Regions from separate parts of the Alteromonas sp. 38 genome, predicted to be linked through region 1. Evidence: predicted binding sites of a transcription regulator. Region 1 holds the regulator's gene; each other region holds the start of a gene.

Region 1 (6,112 bases):
GTGGCAAACATGAAGAACATTTCCATATACACCGGCATGCCGGTGGTAAACATATGGTGAGCCCATACCACAAAGGACAACAGCGCAATAGAGCCGGTGGCATAAACCATTGATGCGTAGCCAAACAGCTTCTTACGGGAAAACGTAGGGACAATTTGAGAGATAATACCAAAGGCTGGCAATATCATTATGTACACCTCGGGATGCCCAAAGAACCAGAAGATATGCTGGAACATAACGGGGTCACCACCACCTGCTGCATCAAAGAAGCTGGTGCCAAAGAACTTATCCGTCAGTACCATGGTGACCGCCCCCGCTAACACAGGCATAACAGCAATAAGCAAGAAAGCAGTAATAAGCCAAGTCCACACGAATAAAGGCATTTTCATCCACGTCATGCCAGGAGCTCGCATGTTGAATATGGTCACAATGACGTTAATCGCCCCCATAATAGAGGAGATACCCATGATATGTACCGAGAACACAAACAATGCGGTTGAGTCACCACTGTAGGTGGTAGAAAGCGGTGCATAGAAGGTCCAACCAAATGCCGGGCCGCCGCCCTCTAAAAATAGCGAGCTAAGCAGAATAAGAAAGGCGCCAGGTAATATCCAAAAACTCCAGTTATTCATTCGCGGCAGCGCCATGTCTGGTGCACCTATCATCATAGGAATTAGCCAGTTTGCAAGCCCCGTAAAGGCTGGCATTACCGCACCAAATACCATGATAAGGCCGTGCACAGTCGTCATTTGATTAAAGAAGTTTGGCTCAACAATTTGTAATCCAGGCTGAAATAGCTCAGCACGGATCACCATTGCCATGGCGCCACCAATCAAAAACATGATAAAGGCGAACCATAAATACAAAGTGCCTATATCTTTGTGGTTAGTGGTAAACAACCATCGGGTTATTCCTTTTGGAATATGGCTATGATGGTCATGATCTTCGTGATGCGCCGAGGTATCCGGCGCAATGACATCAGTTGCTTTACTCATTACGCACTCCTAGTTCCCATTAACGACGGCGTTAACATCTTTAGCCTGCACCATATCACCCGTGTTATTGCCCCACGCATTTCGTTCGTAGGTCACCACAGCCGCAATGTCTTTCAGGCTTAACATTTTTCCGAACGCCTGCATGGCCGTACCGGTTTTACCGTTCAACACAATATCAATATGTGCAGTTTGGTCTTCAAGTACCATCTCACTGCCTTTAAGCGCAGGGAAAACTCCGGGTAACCCTTCGCCGTTAGGCATATGGCAAGCCGCACAAGTGGCGTTGTAAACCCGCTTACCTTCATCCATAAGTTCGTCCATCGACATATTCATCGACAGTAGACGTTGCTCTTCTTCTTTCGCTTGGCGAGCTGCTTCTTCTTGTTCATTCATCCAAGCATCAAATTCGGCAGGCTCTTTAGCAATGACCACAACCGGCATAAAGCCATGATCTTTTCCGCAAAGCTCGGCACACTGTCCACGATAAATACCTGGCTCGTTCACCTTTGCCCACGACTCATTAATAAACCCAGGATTAGCATCTTTTTTCACTGCAAAGTCCGGTACCCACCACGAGTGAATAACGTCATCAGAGGTGATAAGAAAGCGCACTTTTTGCCCTGTGGGGATCACCAACGGACGGTCGACTTCCAACAGATAGTTCGCGCCTTTTTCGAATTTGTTTTCAATTTGCTCTCGTTGCGTCGCCATTAACGAATAAAACTCAACGTCTCTGTCCATATACCGGTAATGCCACTTCCACTGAGATCCAGTAACGACAACGGTAAGATCAGGTTCACTGGTATCTTCCATCGCAATAAGGGTTTTAGCAGCAGGAATAGCCATAAGAATAAGAATGATGAATGGCACTACTGTCCATGCAATTTCCACTTTTACATTTTCATGGAAGTGAGCGGGCTTAGCGCCTCTGGATTTACGGTGCAAGTACATTGAGGCAAACATAACCCCAAAAACCGCAACAGCGATTGCGATACAGATAAAGAACATCAACATATGGAGGTCGTATACTTGACCACTTATGTCTGTTGCGCCTCGGCGCAAATTTATGGAAGAGCCTTCGCCCGTTGCTGCATCAGCAAACAGTAGTGGCGAGGTAAGCAAAAGTGGAAGCCCGTAAAGCCACTTTGTCGCTTGTGTCGCCGCTTGTGTCGTTACTCGTTTCACTCAACACCTCCGTTATAACAGAAGCATTAACGCATTAGATGCGCTGCGCTTCTGGCAACTGATACTCGAAATCCAACTTTTAACTTAACTGCCTAGCTTTAGTTGTAAAACAAAGTTACAGCTATTGTTATTATTTTGTTAAATACAGTATAAGAATTGCTCAATAAAACGCACAAGTCTAGTCTTTTCTAAGAAAAAACAATTGCAGCGTTTAATTTTTAATCAACGCGGTATGACAGAGAAGTGAATGACGTCACAGCGCATGGACGTTACACGGGTATTTAGCGAGCCCGTTTGAAACGCTCATTTTGAACGAGATGGGCGAATAGAAGTTGGCAATAAGTTTCTTATAATCAAAAGGTAGTTACGCACTTATGATTGTTTTTCAAACAAAACAGATGACTAAAATAGCGCTAGTTAGCACTAAAAAAGGTGACATAAATAGGAGAAAATATGCGGGAGCGGTATCTGGTGGCTTTTGAGGGATTTCTTAGACTTAAATACGATTATTGTGTAAGCAAGGTATGGTAAACATACAAAAAAGCGGCCTATAAGCCGCTTTCTTTACTAAATAGCTAAAAGGTTACATCCAATCAGCATTTCGAATAACACCAACGGCAATCCCTTCAATGGAAAAAGGCTCTGACGCTAAGTCGACTTTAATCGGTGAAAACTCGTCATTTTCGGCATGAAGCAATACTTCGCGGCCACGCTTTTCAAGGCGTTTAACAGTAACGTCCTCATCGACACGTGCTACTACCACCTGCCCATTATGGACATCCGTCGTGCGGTGCACGGCTAACAAGTCACCATCAAGTATACCAATGTCTTTCATACTCATACCGCTTACACGAAGTAAGAAGTCGGCGTGAGGCTGAAACAGGGCAGGGTCGACCTTATAATGAGACTCTATATGCTCTTGCGCTAGAATAGGCTCGCCCGCAGCCACTCGGCCAATAAGAGGAAGGCCTTCTTCTTCAGGGGCTTCATCTTCAAGAGGAATATTAAGTTTAATACCACGAGAAGTGCCTGGAAGGATTTCGATGACGCCTTTACGGGCCAACGCTTTTAAATGTTCTTCAGCGGCATTCGCAGAACGAAAACCTAAATGACGGGCAATTTCTGCACGGGTAGGCGGCATGCCAGTTTCGAGCATCGTTGTTTTTATAAGCTCGAGAACTTCTGTTTGTCTTGCTGTGAGTGGGCGCATAAAAGACCTGTCTGTCTATACAGTTCCTGTAAGTATATACACCTAAAAGGAAATGACAAGCACTAAGCGTTGCAAAGCATGTTTTTTACTCCGGCCAAATCACAACAAAAAAGCGACCATTAAAGGCCGCTTTATCTATCACTACTATTCAGCGTGACTAAAATTTATATTGCAAACTCACGCGCGCATTAAGCGGCTCGCCGGTGGCAATATTGTTGTCGTTATGTGCTGATGGGAAATAGTCTTCGTCGAATACGTTTTCCACATTTAGCTGAATTTTAATGTCTTCGCTGTAATCGTAATACACTGCAGCGTCTACGCGAACAAAATCAGGTAGTTCGACGGTATTGTTTAAAGACGCGTACTGCTCAGATTGATAAATCACGCCTAATGCAACACGCCATTTATCGTTTACTTCATATTGGTTCCATAACGTCAGCATGTGTTCTGGTAGCTGTGCTAAATCACGGTTCGCCAATGCGCCATCTACAATGCGGCCCATTTCTTCGCCATCAAGGTTGCTATACCCAGCATTTATTACCCAACGCTCTGAAAGCTTGCCCACCACCTGCACTTCAAAACCTTTGGTTTCGGTGCCGGTTAAAATAGACGCTTCTGGATTGTTAGGATCTTGCGCTGTGCCATTTTCACGTTCAACTTCAAATGCCGCTGCTGTTACGCTAAGTGAGTCAGAGAAATTCCACTTTACGCCAATTTCTTTATTTTCAAATTCTTCAGCTTCCAGCGCTTGGCTTGTAAGCGACAGAGAAAGGAATTGGTCACCTGAACGAGGTAAAAACGATTTGCTGTAACTGGCATAAATCGAAACAGATTCCGCTGGCTTGTAAATTAGGCCTGCACGGGGTGACACTTGTGAATCAGAACTAGATAGGAAACCGCTGTTACCATCGTCAGCACCGTTAGCCACTTCAATAGTGTCTACCACATCGATATCAAAATTATCGTAGCGAAGACCGGCCACCACAATCCAATGCTCGTTAAGCTTAATTTCATCTTGCACGAAGGCTGAGGTAAAGGTGACGTCTGATGCACGATTTCTTACCGGATCTGTCAGCGTCATTGACGGAATAACCAGGGGGTCGCTAAACACGAAGGATACTTGGTCGTCTTGACTGTCTGCAAAAAACGCATCACGACGAGCATTTTCTGTATCTTGGCTGCCGTACTCCATTCCTGTTAGTAAGGTATGGTTAATATCACCTGTTGCAAACTGCCCAATAAGGTTTAATTGAACCAGCGCATTTTCACGAGTGGTGGTATCACGATACCCATCTAACGTAACCGTGCCTGCATCAGCGTCAAAGTTAACGGGGTACAAGTTTTGGTAAGCTTTATCATAATCAGCAAACTGAACGGTACCGTTCAAGTTCCAATTTTGCGATAGTGCATGATCAACACGAACACGGGCAATATGCGCTTCAAGGGTAGTATTGTTGAAGTCTGGATCACCAAAGTAGGTGTCGTCAAAGCCTTCAAGCGGTGCACCATCTAATGAGGGTATACCTCTATCGACTAAACGATCATCATTTACGTATTCGTAAGATGCAACCACCGTGGTGTCGTCGTTAGCCATCCATGTATAAGTTGGGTTAATGGCGTAACGTTCACCATCTTTAAAATCACGATGATTATCAATACTGTCAAACACACCGTTAAAACGAAAAGCATTATTAGCATCTATGGCTTTATTGGTATCAACACTAATAGAACCAGCGCCAAAGGTATCAATACCTGCTGACAGTGTGGTGAAATCTTCTGCGCTACTGGCCACTTTAGTCACACGGTTAACTACGCCACCGCCTCCACCACGGCCGAATAGTAAGGCGTTCGCGCCTCGTAATATTTCTACACGCTCTAGGTTATACAATGGGCGAAAGTACTGAACGTCGTCACGAAGACCATCAACAAAAAAGTCGGCGGTGGTGTTCTGACCACGAATAGTCACCTGATCGCGATGGTCTTCACCTAGGCCAATGCTCACACCTGGGGTGTATTGCATAACATCGGCAATACTAAACAATGCTTGCTCTGAAATTTGTTCTGCGCTTACAACAGATACTGACTGGGGCACGTTAACCAATAATGTAGGGGTTTTAACCGCTGTGGCGACTTGTTGACCAAAGAATGCGCCGCGTACGGTAATACGTTCAACGCTTTCATCTGACTCAGCCATATCGTCTTGTGCGAATGCAGATGTGCCATAAAGAGCTAAAAGAACAGCAGTAGAAATAGTTGCTTTACCAAGTTTCAAGCAAGTCTCCTCAAGTGATAATTCAAACAGTATTGAAAATGATAGATATTCTTATTTAGAGCGGATTCTAGTCAGATTTATTGGCAATTAAAAGGTGTATTAATAAAAATTAAACTTTTGTTATAAATGAATGCGTCAGCTTGACGAGACAGTCTATTGAAACAATCCTCACGAATGGAATCAGTACCCTTAATGGTATTTACGTCAAGATGACAAGTTTGCCATTAAAGCATAAAGTAAACCTTCTTCTAACTATGCTTAACCAGAGTATTGAATTCCATCATGTTGCATTACCTCGACTATACCCCCGAGTTAGCCCCCCATTTCGACCGCATAAATAGAGAGTGGATAACCAAAATGTTTCATTTAGAGAGCATTGATGAGGCTGTTATTGGCTACCCACAGCGCAATATTATCGATAAGGGTGGATACATTTGGTTTGCTGAACAC
Region 2 (6,112 bases), 4.6 Mb from region 1:
CTACCTTGATAGAGGATTTTGCGCGCTTTGGCGAATTGAACAATATCGTAAATGGTAAGAAAAAAGTACTCGTACTCTTGTTCACGAATAAGTGAGAGCTCTTTTTCAATAAGCGCCCTAAGCGCATCGGTCAGGCCATCTGGGAAACGCACCTTTATCCCTGCTTCTACGCGCTCTCTTAAATATGAAGTGGGCGATGCACCTTTGGGTATAAGTTCAGAAGGATATTGATAGCGTAGTTCTGCTAACGAAAAAAGGCAGTCTCTCGCGACATCAATAGCATTGAAAATCCACTTTTCAGGGAAAAGCTTTTTTAATTTTGAAACGGTACGCAAGCTACGCTCAGCATTGCTTAGTGCTGCTCGCCCCAATTTACTTACTTGCGTATGCGCTTGGGTGGCATGAAGAACATGTTGAAGTGGAAGGTTATCCGTATGGTGCATAAGCACGCCAGTACAAGCAAGAATAGGAAACTCAAATTTTTCCTGTAGTTGTGTGTAAGTCGCAAATCGGCGATGGTCATAACCATCAAGTAAACGTTGAGCACCTATGTATGTTTTGATATTGGGTAGGCTGGTTAGCCAAGTCGCCCAGTAATTATCTTTTTCTTCCTGCGTACTGGGTATCCAAATAAGCGTGCAGTGACGTATCGTCCGCAAATCCCATTCTGCAAGTTGATACTCACCTTTTTGGCTGCGCCTTCTGGCATTAGTAACTATGCGGCAAAGTTCGGTATATGCCGCTTTATTGGGGCAGAGTAATACAAAAGACAATGCATCATCGAAGCGAAAATAGCTGCCGATAATGAGCTTAATAGGGAGTTTTTGCTGTTCTATTTCAGCATAAGCTCGCACCACGCCCGCTACAGAACATTCATCGGTAATCGCTAACGCTTCGTATCCAAGAAAAGAGGCGGTAGTCACTAACTGTGCAGGAGAAGATGCTCCTGTTAAAAAGCTGTAGTGGCTTTGACAAAAAAGCTCGCTATACATTAGCTGTATACGCCTTGTGTCCACCAACAGGCTTTAGCATCTTTAAAGACTAACAAGCGCACACCGTGACTAGTTTCGGCTATAAAATAATCTTTTTTGCTGGCAGTACCACTCCACCACTGTGTCTGAAGTCGTATAGGGCCAAAGCAAATACGTGTCGCTAGGTTTAAGGGCTTAGGGTGTAGAAACAAGAACGCAGGAGCCATATCAGCGGTATAAGCAGGTGTAGTTTCCTCTACTTGATTTACTGTCATGCCTTCAAACGCATGGCTGTTTCCCGCCTTAGGATGAAGCGTACTGTCATCGCCTAATTTGGCTTTTAATTTTCCAATAAGTTGCTTTTGTGCCACGGTGGTAAATCGATGGGAAAATAAATCGTTTCCATCATTTTCAATGGGCTCGAATTGCTGGCAGGTTAGGGATATAGCAACGGCGGGTTCTGGCAGCAGAAGAGTCTCAACTTTAAGTTCAACCAGCGCCAACCAGTCCTTTTGTGTTGCAAAAGGCATAGCCCCATTAACCTCTATTGATAAGGGCTCTTCTTCTCTAAAGTGCACCTGAAAAAGAATAGATGAGGTGAGTAAATTTCGTGCGCGTAAGTAGTGCTCTAACGTAACTAGCAGGGTTTTAATACTCGGTAATAAGTGTTGAGTGTTTTCCACTTCAAACGATAGCGTTTTCGTTTGCTGAAAACTTATCGAAGGCCTGAATAAAACGTATTTGGGAAAGGTTTCCCCCCGCAGGGCGGTTAAATAGCGAATCGTATCGTTTGAGAAGCGCTGTCCAAGTTCATGAATAGGAAGCTTAAGTAGTTGACCTACCTGCCTAACTCCTACCTTGGCAAGTGTGGCAATGGTTTTTGAATCAAGCGAGGTTTGCTCTAGCTTACACCGTGACAATAGCAATGTTATGCTTTCTTTATTATCGGTATAACTGTTTGTTTTATTGTGAGCGAGAAGACGAGCTGCCTCCACCCCCCATGCTGTCGAGAAGTAAAAATGAATACCCGCAGAATGTAGTTCGTTTATAAGTACATGCCATAAAGCGTCAAGGCCACCGTAATACTGCAGTAAATTGTCTAATCGAATAGCAATGGCGTTGTGAGAGTCAATTACAATATCTGATGCGAGTGGGTATATCCGATGTGCAAGATATAGAAGCGTCTCTTTCTCGGCTTCACGATTAAACGCTAGAATGTGTACGTGAGGGCAGAGCGCAGCGGCTTGTGCAAGCCCTTGGCCGCATTCAACACCTTCTTTAATAGCCTGCGAATTAGCTTGTACTACTTGATTGCCTTGTTCGTGATAAACCACAGCGGGAGTTTCACAGTCGGTAAAGCCACCATCTTTTTTATAGGCATCAAGGGTTAACTGATAACAGTAAAAATAAGCCCATAGCATGATTAAATCACCGAGTGTAATGCTGGCTCGGTTTTCTTATTATTTTGCATGGCTGCTTGAATAGCGTGGTTGTTAGGGGTCCATGAATGAGGGATGACTATATCGGAAACGGGCCATCCATGACGTTGTTTAATGATGTTAACAACCAATTTCGCATCACGAATATGCAGAGTTAAGTCGAGAGTAATAGGAAAAGAAGCCCCTTGGTGATGAGGGGAGGTAAACAGTAAGCAAAGTGTATCGTTATGCGATGCAGCCACTTGCAAACGCCGAGCTGCTTTTGCTTCCATGGTATTATTCCAAAGCAATACACAGTGACAAGCAGCACTTTTTAAGCATTGCTCTGCTGCCCACAAGGCTTCTTGGTCTGTTTTTGGAAGCACAACGATGACTTGTTCTAGGTCTACGCCTAAGTTGCTTAACCAAGGCGCTTGGAGCTGAGCTGGAGGTTTTATAAATACACGCAGTTTGTGCGCCCGATGCGTAGTCAAAACCTGTTTAAAAAGTGTGATTTCCCCAATACCGGTTAATGACGCAATTCTTACTACTCCGGAAGTAGCGATACCACCGTGCAGGGCTTCATCTAAAACACGAGCACCCAGCAAAAATTTGTTTTCGCTTACAGGCTTCTCTCGGGCTCGCCATATATGAGGGTGCTTATCAAAAAGCGCCGCTTTAGAACGAGTTTCATTAATGGGTGATGTAGGAATATTCATAACACTATAATGCTGTATGTATGTACAGTATTATAGTGTAGAGGCTTGTCTTTTCAAGATGAGGCGAATAGTTAAATCTGAGAAGACATCTAACTATCTGAAAAAGTTACTCAAATTTTTATGCTGTGCTGGAATCGCTACTGGCAGGGCTTTTTTTAGTGTTACCGCCAACCGAACTAGTAATTAATTGGCAGGCCGCGATAAAGCCATCAGCGCTATTTTTAGACCATGCCATACGAATGGGGCCAGGCATTTCTTTAATCACGTCTCGTACATCGCTTTGCGATACATCGGTGCTGCTTAATGCAGAGTCTAATGCTTCTTCTAGCGTAGCGCCTTTTTCACAGCAAGCCATTACGATACTTGAGAAGTTATGCATAAGCGGCATAAGAGCAGTATGTTGTTGCTGACTTATCAAGCGACTTTTGTAAGCACTTTCAATGCGAGCTGCATACGCTTTTTCTAACGCATCTGTCACTAGCACTAAGTTTCTATAGGCATGATTAACTTTATTGCCATTTTGTTTTGCTGATGAGCGTGTAAGCGTAAGTTCTCGTTGTAGTGTTTGCACACGAAGCGCTAGATAAATCAAAAACAGGACAAGCAGCCCTATGATCCCAAATGCAAATATCATTACATTGCCGCCTTTTGTTCTTCTATGAATTGATTAATTTTTTGCTCTAATATGAATAAAGGTACAGAGCCATTTTCCAATACTGCTCGGTGAAATTTACGTACGTTGAAATGCTGGCCTAGTGCAACCTCAGCTCTTTCACGCAGCGCTTTTATCTTAATTTCACCAATTTTATAGGATAGGGCTTGAGCAGGCCATGATATATATCGGTCAATCTCAGTATTCACATTGTGCTCTGACAAAGCCGTATTGGACATCATAAAATCAATGGCTCTATCTCGGCTCCATCCCATGGTGTGCATGCCGGTATCTACTACAAGACGACACGCGCGCCACATTTCATAGCTTAAGCGGCCGAAATTATCATAGGGGTCTTCATAGATTCCCGCTTCAATTCCTAAGAATTCAGAATACAAACCCCAACCTTCACCAAAGGCCGAAATATAAGTGTTACGACGAACCATGGGTAAATTTTCTAATTCCGCAGCTAAAGATATTTGTAAATGATGGCCAGGCACAGCTTCGTGCAATGTAAGTGCTGGAAGGGCATAAAGCGGGCGCTTATCTAGTGCATAAGTATTTACCCAATAGTAACCAGGCTGATCGTCACGACTTGGATGAATATAACGACCCGTGGTGTACTTAGGGGCGATACTATCGGGAACCGACGCTACACCATAAGGTGTGCGAGGCAAGTATTCAAATAGCGAAGGTAATTTTGCATCCATTTTTTTTGCAATAAAAGAGGCTTCTTTAAGCAGCTCTTCTGCGCTGGTGGCATAAAATTGTGGGTCTTCACGCAAAAAGGTAATGAATTCATCAATACTGCCATCGAAATTAAGGCTATCTACTACGCTTTGCATTTCAGCGCGAATGCGCTTCACTTCTTTTAAGCCAAGGGTGTGAATGTCTTCGGGGCTTATATCTGTTGTAGTGTAATGCTTAGCGCGATTAGCGTAATAAGCTTTGCCATCAGGCCACTCGTTAGCAGCAATGGCGGCTCGGGCGCCAGGAATATACTCATCAACCATAAAGTCATAAAATGCTTGGTAAGCTGGCATTACGCTGGTGGCGATAGCTTTTTGGCCTTGTTGCTTCAACGCTGCTTGTTGTGAAGTATCAATGTGTTTGGAAAACTGGAGAAATGGCTTGTAGAAGCCGCTCTTAGTTGCATCATCCACAATATAGGCGGCTACAGCGTTTTCAAAGCCTTCTAAAACAACCTTAGGTTGAGTATAACCTTCTTCTAGGCCTTGACGCATATAGACAATTTGCTGTTCAAAGTAGGGTTTAAGTGCATGCAAACGAGATATATATGCTTGGTAATCCTCCACAGTTTTAAACGTGGATAAATTTGGCAATGATGCCATGGCACCATGAAAACCGTATTCGGAGTTTATGGGGATAAGATAAGCGCGGAAGTGATATTGGCTAATATAGTTCTCTAGCCGATATTGCTGCATAAGTAGGGAAATAAACGCTTCATCAGATAGGTTTTCCTTAGAATACGCCTTTAACGCTTTACGATACGCTTGCCATTGTTGATCTTGCGTTGCCAACCCTTCTGGTGAAATATCGGGTAGCTTGTTATTTTGCGAACTATCACCTTGTCTCGACGCGAGAAGCGGAGAAACACTTAGCTCATACTGCCAAATTTCGTCTAACAGAGCATAAAAAGGTTTATCCTCATTGGCATTCGCCATAGAAGAAAAGCTATTCATAGCCAGCGTAAAAAGTAACAAATAACGATACATTAGAGCCTCCGGTAACCTTAAGCCGGATTATCTCGGCGGGTTACTCTTTGTTAGGTGTATAAATTGGGCTAGGGAAAGGCATCACTTTATCAGACTTATTATCTAATTTAGTAATTTTGGCCGTACCTTTTTTACTGACCGCATCAATTCTAAGGATGTTATGCATAGGAATGTAAGTACTGGTAACGTCTGAGAACTCTGATTTGAGCTTTTCATGGCTGGGATCTACCACTATGCCGGTATGGGTATCCCACACAAATTCACCTATTTCTACAAATCCAAATAAGCCACTTTGAGAAAGTGATTTGACGTACACATCGTAGCGCTCCCCATTACTGACGAACTGCACGCGATACAAAGGGTCTGTTTTTGTCATAAGTTGTCGTTAATTTCATGATGCTTTGAAGAGCGTGAATATTACAATGGTCTATGAATACGGGCAATGGTCGAAAATCGTTAGGCTTAAACGTTACGGAATCGTTAGGGTAAGGTACTATGTAAAGACCTTAAAAATAGTGGAAATACAATGATAAAAAAACTATTACTTGGAAGTGCGATGACGGCGATGGCATTGGCTGCCACTGCGCATAACCATGAAACGACAGAAAATAGCTTT
Region 3 (6,112 bases), 3.5 Mb from region 1:
CACAACCTCTACTGGTAATAACGTAAGCATTCACCGGTCGTCAGATTGGGCTTCTCGCGGTTTTTGTGGCAACTGTGGTTCCCATCTGTTTTATAGGCTCAATGAGACCGGCGAGTACAATATTCCTGTTGGTATATTTCAAGCACTAGATGGGTTAGAAATGGATATGCAGTACTTCAGCGATCAACGCCCAGACTACTATTGCTTTTCTAATAAAACAAAAAAAATGACCAAGGCTGAAATCATGGCGTATTTTGCTCAAAAGTCTTAAGTTATCAGCAGGCAAAGCAAGCAACTGTAGAAACACGGAACAGAAGCTATCCCACGTCTCAACATTTAATTCTTGGGATCTCTTCCCATCGGGTAGTGGCTCTTTTCGTCAAAAAGTCTCTTTTCATGGCAAAGCTTTGTTGAAAGCCCCTAGCGCCAAAATGCATCGTGTTTTTGCCATACCTAGCGTTCGTATTGTCAAGAACTGCCATTAATGCCGAGTTGTCCGTACTGGGCGTAAACAAATCGCCTTGGCGATGTTTCTCGTCGCAAATGTCCAACAGACCCACCCCCACTTTGTAATAACGCACGCCTGGAACAAAGAGTTTATTTAGCGTATCAGACGCTGCGTGAATAACGTGTCGAGTATCATTGGTAGGCACAGCAAAGCTGGAAAGCGCCGACCGCTTTACATATCTGCCATCATCATGAGGCGAATTTGCCGCAAAGAAGGTGGCGCTATGAGCGAGAGAATGTTGAGCGCGTAGTTTTTTGGTGGCTATTTCAGCATGGGTCGCTAGCGCCGCTCTCAATTCATCTTGCTTAGTAACTCTATTTCCAAAACTACGGGTACTGTAAATCTCTTTTTTAGCGGGCCTTATCTCATCCCACGTCATTCTTAGTTCACCCTGAAGTTCTCTCACTGTATTTTCTAGCACGATAGAAAAATACTTACGCATTTTAGTGGGGGATTGTTGTGAAAGCGCATAAGCATTAATAATGCCCATGGCCATCAATCGTTTTTCCAAGCGCCCACCAATACCCCATACATCTGCTACTGCCATGCGGGATAATAGTGCCTGCTTTTCCTGTGGCGTATTAATAACCGCTGAGCCTCGAAAGCCGTCTAGCTTTTTTGCTGCGTGATTTGCCGCTTTGGCAAGGGTTGGAGTGGGACCAAATCCAACACCCACGGGAAGCTTTACCTCCCGCCAAATGGTTTTTCTTATTTCATATCCTAGGGCCAGCCATTCGCTATCATGTAGGCGTGGCGAAAAGCGCATGAAAGCTTCATCAATACTGTATTCGTGCAATTCATCACAGAATTGAGACATGACAGAAAACATTTTCGAAGACACATCGGCATACAGCTCATAGTTAGACGAGCACACAACAACCCCTGCTTTTTTTGCTTCCTCTTTCACCTGAAAATAGGGTACGAACTTTTTAAACCCTAATCTTTTGGCAATAGGGCAGGCCGCGACCACACAGCCATCATTATTGCTCAAAACCATAACGGGTTTGTTTCGCAGGTGAGGATTGTAGATTTTCTCGACCGATGCATACATGGAGGTGACATCTACCAGCGCAAACACTATTCGCCTCCTAGGCGGCGGTGTAGTGTTTTGTGAAGTCTAATGGAGCGCGTTACCACCCCTTCTATTGAAAATTCATCGCCTTCTTTTAAAAAGTAAGGTTTGTACAATGGTGATGAAGAACGCAAACAGCCGTGGCGTTTGTCTACACGCTTACAGACGAACTCGCCGTTTAAGGTCGCCACAATAATGCACATGTCTGAAATATCTTCAGCTCTTGAGACAATCAGCAGGTCGCCGTCGTGAATGCCATCGTCCATCATCGACTTGCCTTGCGCGTAGCCAATGAAGGTAGCAGCAGGTTTATCGATAAGGAGAGAGTCTAGGCTCAAGCCTAGTTCTGTATATTCTGCGGCAGGCGATTCAAAGCCTACGATGCCCGCTTGTGCTGTGATAGGGATAAATTTAAGCATACACTTCTAAAATACTGTTTATTTATACAGTATTTTAGTGGATTCTCATTCGCCAAGCAATCAAAGTACAGAAAATACTCGTCTTAATGGTGCTTGTAACTGTCGCCTAAATTCGCAATTGGTCATAATGGCGACTGGCTTTGTACGATATTTCTTACAAAAGTGTAGGAAATGTGGGTTTTTTATCGTGGTCTAAATCTAGACTAAAGTCTAATGCTATTGATTTATATGGTTTTTTCATTTTTAGATCATTTTAGCGCCTTATTTTCTCCTTAATTTATTGTAATTCTACCTAGCAGGAATTCTTGGTAGGGATATTATTAATGGCGTCACAGGGAAACACGATGAGTCAGGATGATTTTAAGGACAACCTTGGACAACTTAAGGAAGAGAATCCCTTAACAGGAGTGAGGGGAGATGGAAAAGCAGGAAGCATTACAGGGATGATAAGCGCACCGGATGTGCTGAAATGGAATTACCACAGGGACAGGCAAGGAAAGCGCAGGCGATAAGGAATCGCAGCAGGAAGTAGAAAGGATTTGGCGAAGGATCGTCATAAAAAGGAAAGATACAGGATGTATCGTAAAGGAAAGCTTGGAAGGCTTAAGCAAGGATAGTTTACGCAGGAGGCGTAAGAGCAAGGCAGCTCAGGAACGAACGGACCGCTTAGGGATTGAGCAAGTTACACAGGATGTGTAATGCAGAAAGGATGAAAGGATAGGAACACCAGCTTATGCTGGCAAGGAACAGCCTTAGGATGAGGCCCCCACGTGTAGGATAGGTGGGATGTTAAGGATAAATGGAAAGGGATTTACGCAAGGATGGGTAACTCGCACGGGAACACGCGAGAGAAGATGGAAAGGGGCGTATATGGATTTTAATCGGGAAGATTTTAGTCGCAAAGGAACGCAGAGAGGGAAACTCAAAATTCCAGGAAAAGGGGTAGCAGAGAGGCTACCCCTTTTTTTGCTTAATTTTTAGCGTTACCACTAAAAACGTTAATTTTGTTAGCACCTATTCCTGTTCGGCACAGTCATCTTGTTTATATCTATTTTCATAGCGAGCTAACAAGCCCGATAAAGCTAATTTACCCTGTGAGGTGGTAAGGTCGTTCTAATAATATGTTTACCCACCAATTCTACTTCTCCGCTGTATCTGTCTTCACCATTTCCTGAAAATTCAAACACAAAAATGTTATGCCAATCAGGCTTACTGTAGTTGAAAGTAATGCGGGTTTTGGCTCTGGCAATGCTGAGCAGTTGCAGTTGATTATTTTTGCAATACTGGCGCAAGTAACTATCGGTAAATTCGGAAATACTTCGTATGCGCCAAAACTGAAAGGCGACAAAGCCTAAGCCTAACCATAAGGTTAATTCAAGAAGTGTCATTCATTACCCCTAGTTTGTGAAAACAGCGTGCCAATTGCGCTGGCCAGTAAGTCACTGCGTTCTGGGGTTCTTAGTATGCCTAGTACTAATTCACGTAACTGGGGTACTTGAACAAGATCAGAGAAGAAGCCGCGGAATACGTCGCCATTATAGTTTTCTTGGTTATCGACCTCGGCAACCGCTTCAAAAAATAGCAGCAGTAATTTCTCGTCCATTTGCTGAAAATGGCGGGCAGCAATAACACTTAATATATCTAATCGGTTCAATTTCTTAGCTTCAAAGTGAGACACTAATTGCGTATATATAGTGTCGTTTTTGGTCTCACAAGACAAACCCCGTAGCGCGGCTAAACTTATTTCATCACCGTCTAACACTGAAAGCATGCATTGGTTAAGCCGCTCAGATACGTTCGCAACTTCGGCCATTTCCATAAAAGCCCGTTGAAATGGTTCGGCAAAAAGTGAAAAGTTACGCAGCACACTGTCTTGCACTTCTTGAGCGTTTTCCATTGAGTCTAATCTAATGACCACATCCGCAATTGCCTGTAAGGGAATGGTTTGCCAGTCAGCCACCTGCGGCGCTTTCACGTAGGCGATAACATACTGTGCGCTGACGCTAATTGGCTGATTCAGCTTCGCGCGAACCAGTGCATTAAATTGCGCAAGTAATGACTGCGCGGGCACAAATGAATAAGGATTATCTGGCAATGTGTTAGCCGCTTCAGAATCATCAGAAATTGATTGGCCTAGTGCATCGACAATAATTTGCAGAAAATGGTTTCTTGAAGCCGCTACCACTAATCCCTGCTCGTCTAGAGGGAGTTTGATAAACCAAATATAGTGCTGATTTGAGCTATTTTTATTCCAAAAAACAATGCCGAACCACGCATGTTGCTGGCGAGGGAAGGGCGCAACAGTTGAGCCATTCTCAATATCCAAAAACGCCTGATTGTCTAAAGCGGTAAGTCTTCGACCCATATCAAAAACAATATATTCTGTACCTGCATGCAATAAAAATTCGCTGATAGAGTTAATACTGTTTGCGTTCATTTCAGGCGTTCTCACTTCATAAAACTGATTTTAGGGCGCAAAGTTTAGCATATTTTAGTTGCCGACAGGCAAAGGCATTGTTCTTTTAAAGGTGCGAGCGGAATGAGTGCTGCCTCTGGTATACTGCCGTCCAGATCTATACGGCAAACCTTAAACCATGTAATGACTATGAAGTTAATAGAAGAATTCGAGTATCATTTAAATACGCTAGAAACAGCGATGCGCCAAACTAAAACGTGGCCGAACAAATCACCTAGCAAGGCGCAATTAGCCAGTACTGCCCCTTTTGCTATTGATACCCTGTCTTTTTTCGAATGGCTGGCGTATGTTTTTGTGCCTAAATGTCATTACTTAATAGCGATGGGTCAGCTACCAGGGAAGATGGCAATTTCCCCTGCGGCGCAGATGTATGTGCCAAACTGCCCCGAATCTATCTTAGTTTCGTTGCTTACTCTTGATAAACTAACCGAACCTAATAAGAAGTAAATCATGCCTGAAGAATTATCGGTTAGCCCGAGTGAAAAGGCTGGCAGCAATAGTGTGCAGCCATACCCGCCGCTTAATATTTTATATCAAGATGAGCATATCGTGGCCGTTGATAAACCGCCGGGTTTATTAGTGCACAGAAGTCCTATCGACAGGCATGAAACTCGCTTCGCCGTGCAGACATTAAGGGATCAGCTCAACAAGCACGTATTTCCCGCTCACCGACTAGATAGGCCCACATCCGGTGTACTATTGTTTAGTTTTGACAGTAAAACAGCGGCGCTGCTTGGCCAGCAGTTGATGAATAAGCAGGTGCAAAAGCAGTATCACGCTATTGTTCGTGGTTATGTTAAACATTCAGGGCTCATCGATTATGCGCTCAAATATCGTTACGATAAAATTGCCGATAAACATAAGCGCCCGCAGCAGGCACCTCAGCAAGCCACAACGGTATACGAAAGTTTAGCGAACTATGAATTACCTTTCGCCGTAGGTAAATATGAAACCGCCCGCTATTCATTAGTAAAACTTTTGCCCTCGACAGGACGCAAACATCAATTGCGTCGTCATATGGTACATATTAGGCACCCTATCTTGGGAGATACCACCCACGGAGACGGAAAACAGAACAAATTTTTGCAAACACACTTTAGTTTTCAGAATTTGGCCTTAAGTTGTACGCAGATGGGTTTTTATCACCCGATAACCGGAAAGTGGCTATCGGTGTCTGTTAGAATGCATTCAGAAATGCAACGAGTGTTAGATGCGTGGCAAGAATATCAGGTTTAAGGTTTGGGCTAGAAAGTGTGATGCTTAAACGGGAAACCCACACGATTTGAAAAGATAATGAGGAAGTAATGGCGACATTAAAAATTTTTGCAGGTACCGTGTATGGCAATGCGCAACATGTAGCAGAGCAAGTTGAAGAAAATCTTGCAGAGCAAGGTGTAGATTGCGAGCTTGAGAGCGATCCTTCAGTAAGCGACTTTACCGATGCCGACGCTATCTTATTGATTACTTCTACGACTGGCCAAGGCGATGTTCCACCAAACTTAGAATTTGTCTTCTCTGATTTGAAAGACGAGTTTCCATTGCTAAACGACAAGCCTTTTGCTGTTGCAGCGTTAGGTGATAGTAGTTATGGAGAAAGCTTCTGTGGAGCCGGTCGTCAATTCAATGAATTATTGTTA

The links. Region 1 encodes LexA, which represses DNA repair genes until DNA is damaged. Its sites were predicted from a motif close to TACTGTATNNNNATACAGTA; they were not measured.
Region 2: a site for LexA is predicted at 3,119-3,138, ahead of imuA (translesion DNA synthesis-associated protein ImuA). Genes of this name have one in related genera too.
Region 3: a site for LexA is predicted at 2,012-2,031, ahead of FLAVO9R_RS04580 (LexA family protein). Genes of this name have one in related genera too.

What each region holds. Positions count from the first base shown of each region.
Region 1 is NZ_LR733300.1:4,585,579-4,591,690, forward strand. Features, by position in the region: gene ctaD (cytochrome c oxidase subunit I) at 1-995, opposite strand, end outside; gene coxB (cytochrome c oxidase subunit II) at 1,005-2,180, opposite strand; gene lexA (transcriptional repressor LexA) at 2,764-3,390, opposite strand; gene FLAVO9R_RS19835 (TonB-dependent receptor) at 3,548-5,662, opposite strand; gene FLAVO9R_RS19840 (GNAT family N-acetyltransferase) at 5,945-6,112, shown strand, end outside.
Region 2 is NZ_LR733300.1:7,757-13,868, forward strand. Features, by position in the region: gene FLAVO9R_RS00040 (error-prone DNA polymerase) at 1-992, opposite strand, end outside; gene FLAVO9R_RS00045 (Y-family DNA polymerase) at 992-2,392, opposite strand; gene imuA (translesion DNA synthesis-associated protein ImuA) at 2,395-3,108, opposite strand; gene FLAVO9R_RS00055 (hypothetical protein) at 3,227-3,742, opposite strand; gene FLAVO9R_RS00060 (DUF885 domain-containing protein) at 3,742-5,496, opposite strand; gene FLAVO9R_RS00065 (DUF1820 family protein) at 5,537-5,872, opposite strand; gene FLAVO9R_RS00070 (M28 family metallopeptidase) at 6,023-6,112, shown strand, end outside.
Region 3 is NZ_LR733300.1:1,079,824-1,085,935, forward strand. Features, by position in the region: gene FLAVO9R_RS04570 (GFA family protein) at 1-271, shown strand, start outside; gene FLAVO9R_RS04575 (Y-family DNA polymerase) at 330-1,586, opposite strand; gene FLAVO9R_RS04580 (LexA family protein) at 1,586-1,999, opposite strand; gene FLAVO9R_RS04585 (DUF3301 domain-containing protein) at 3,082-3,387, opposite strand; gene FLAVO9R_RS04590 (DUF3549 family protein) at 3,384-4,436, opposite strand; gene FLAVO9R_RS04595 (YqcC family protein) at 4,605-4,922, shown strand; gene truC (tRNA pseudouridine(65) synthase TruC) at 4,926-5,711, shown strand; gene FLAVO9R_RS04605 (flavodoxin) at 5,780-6,112, shown strand, end outside.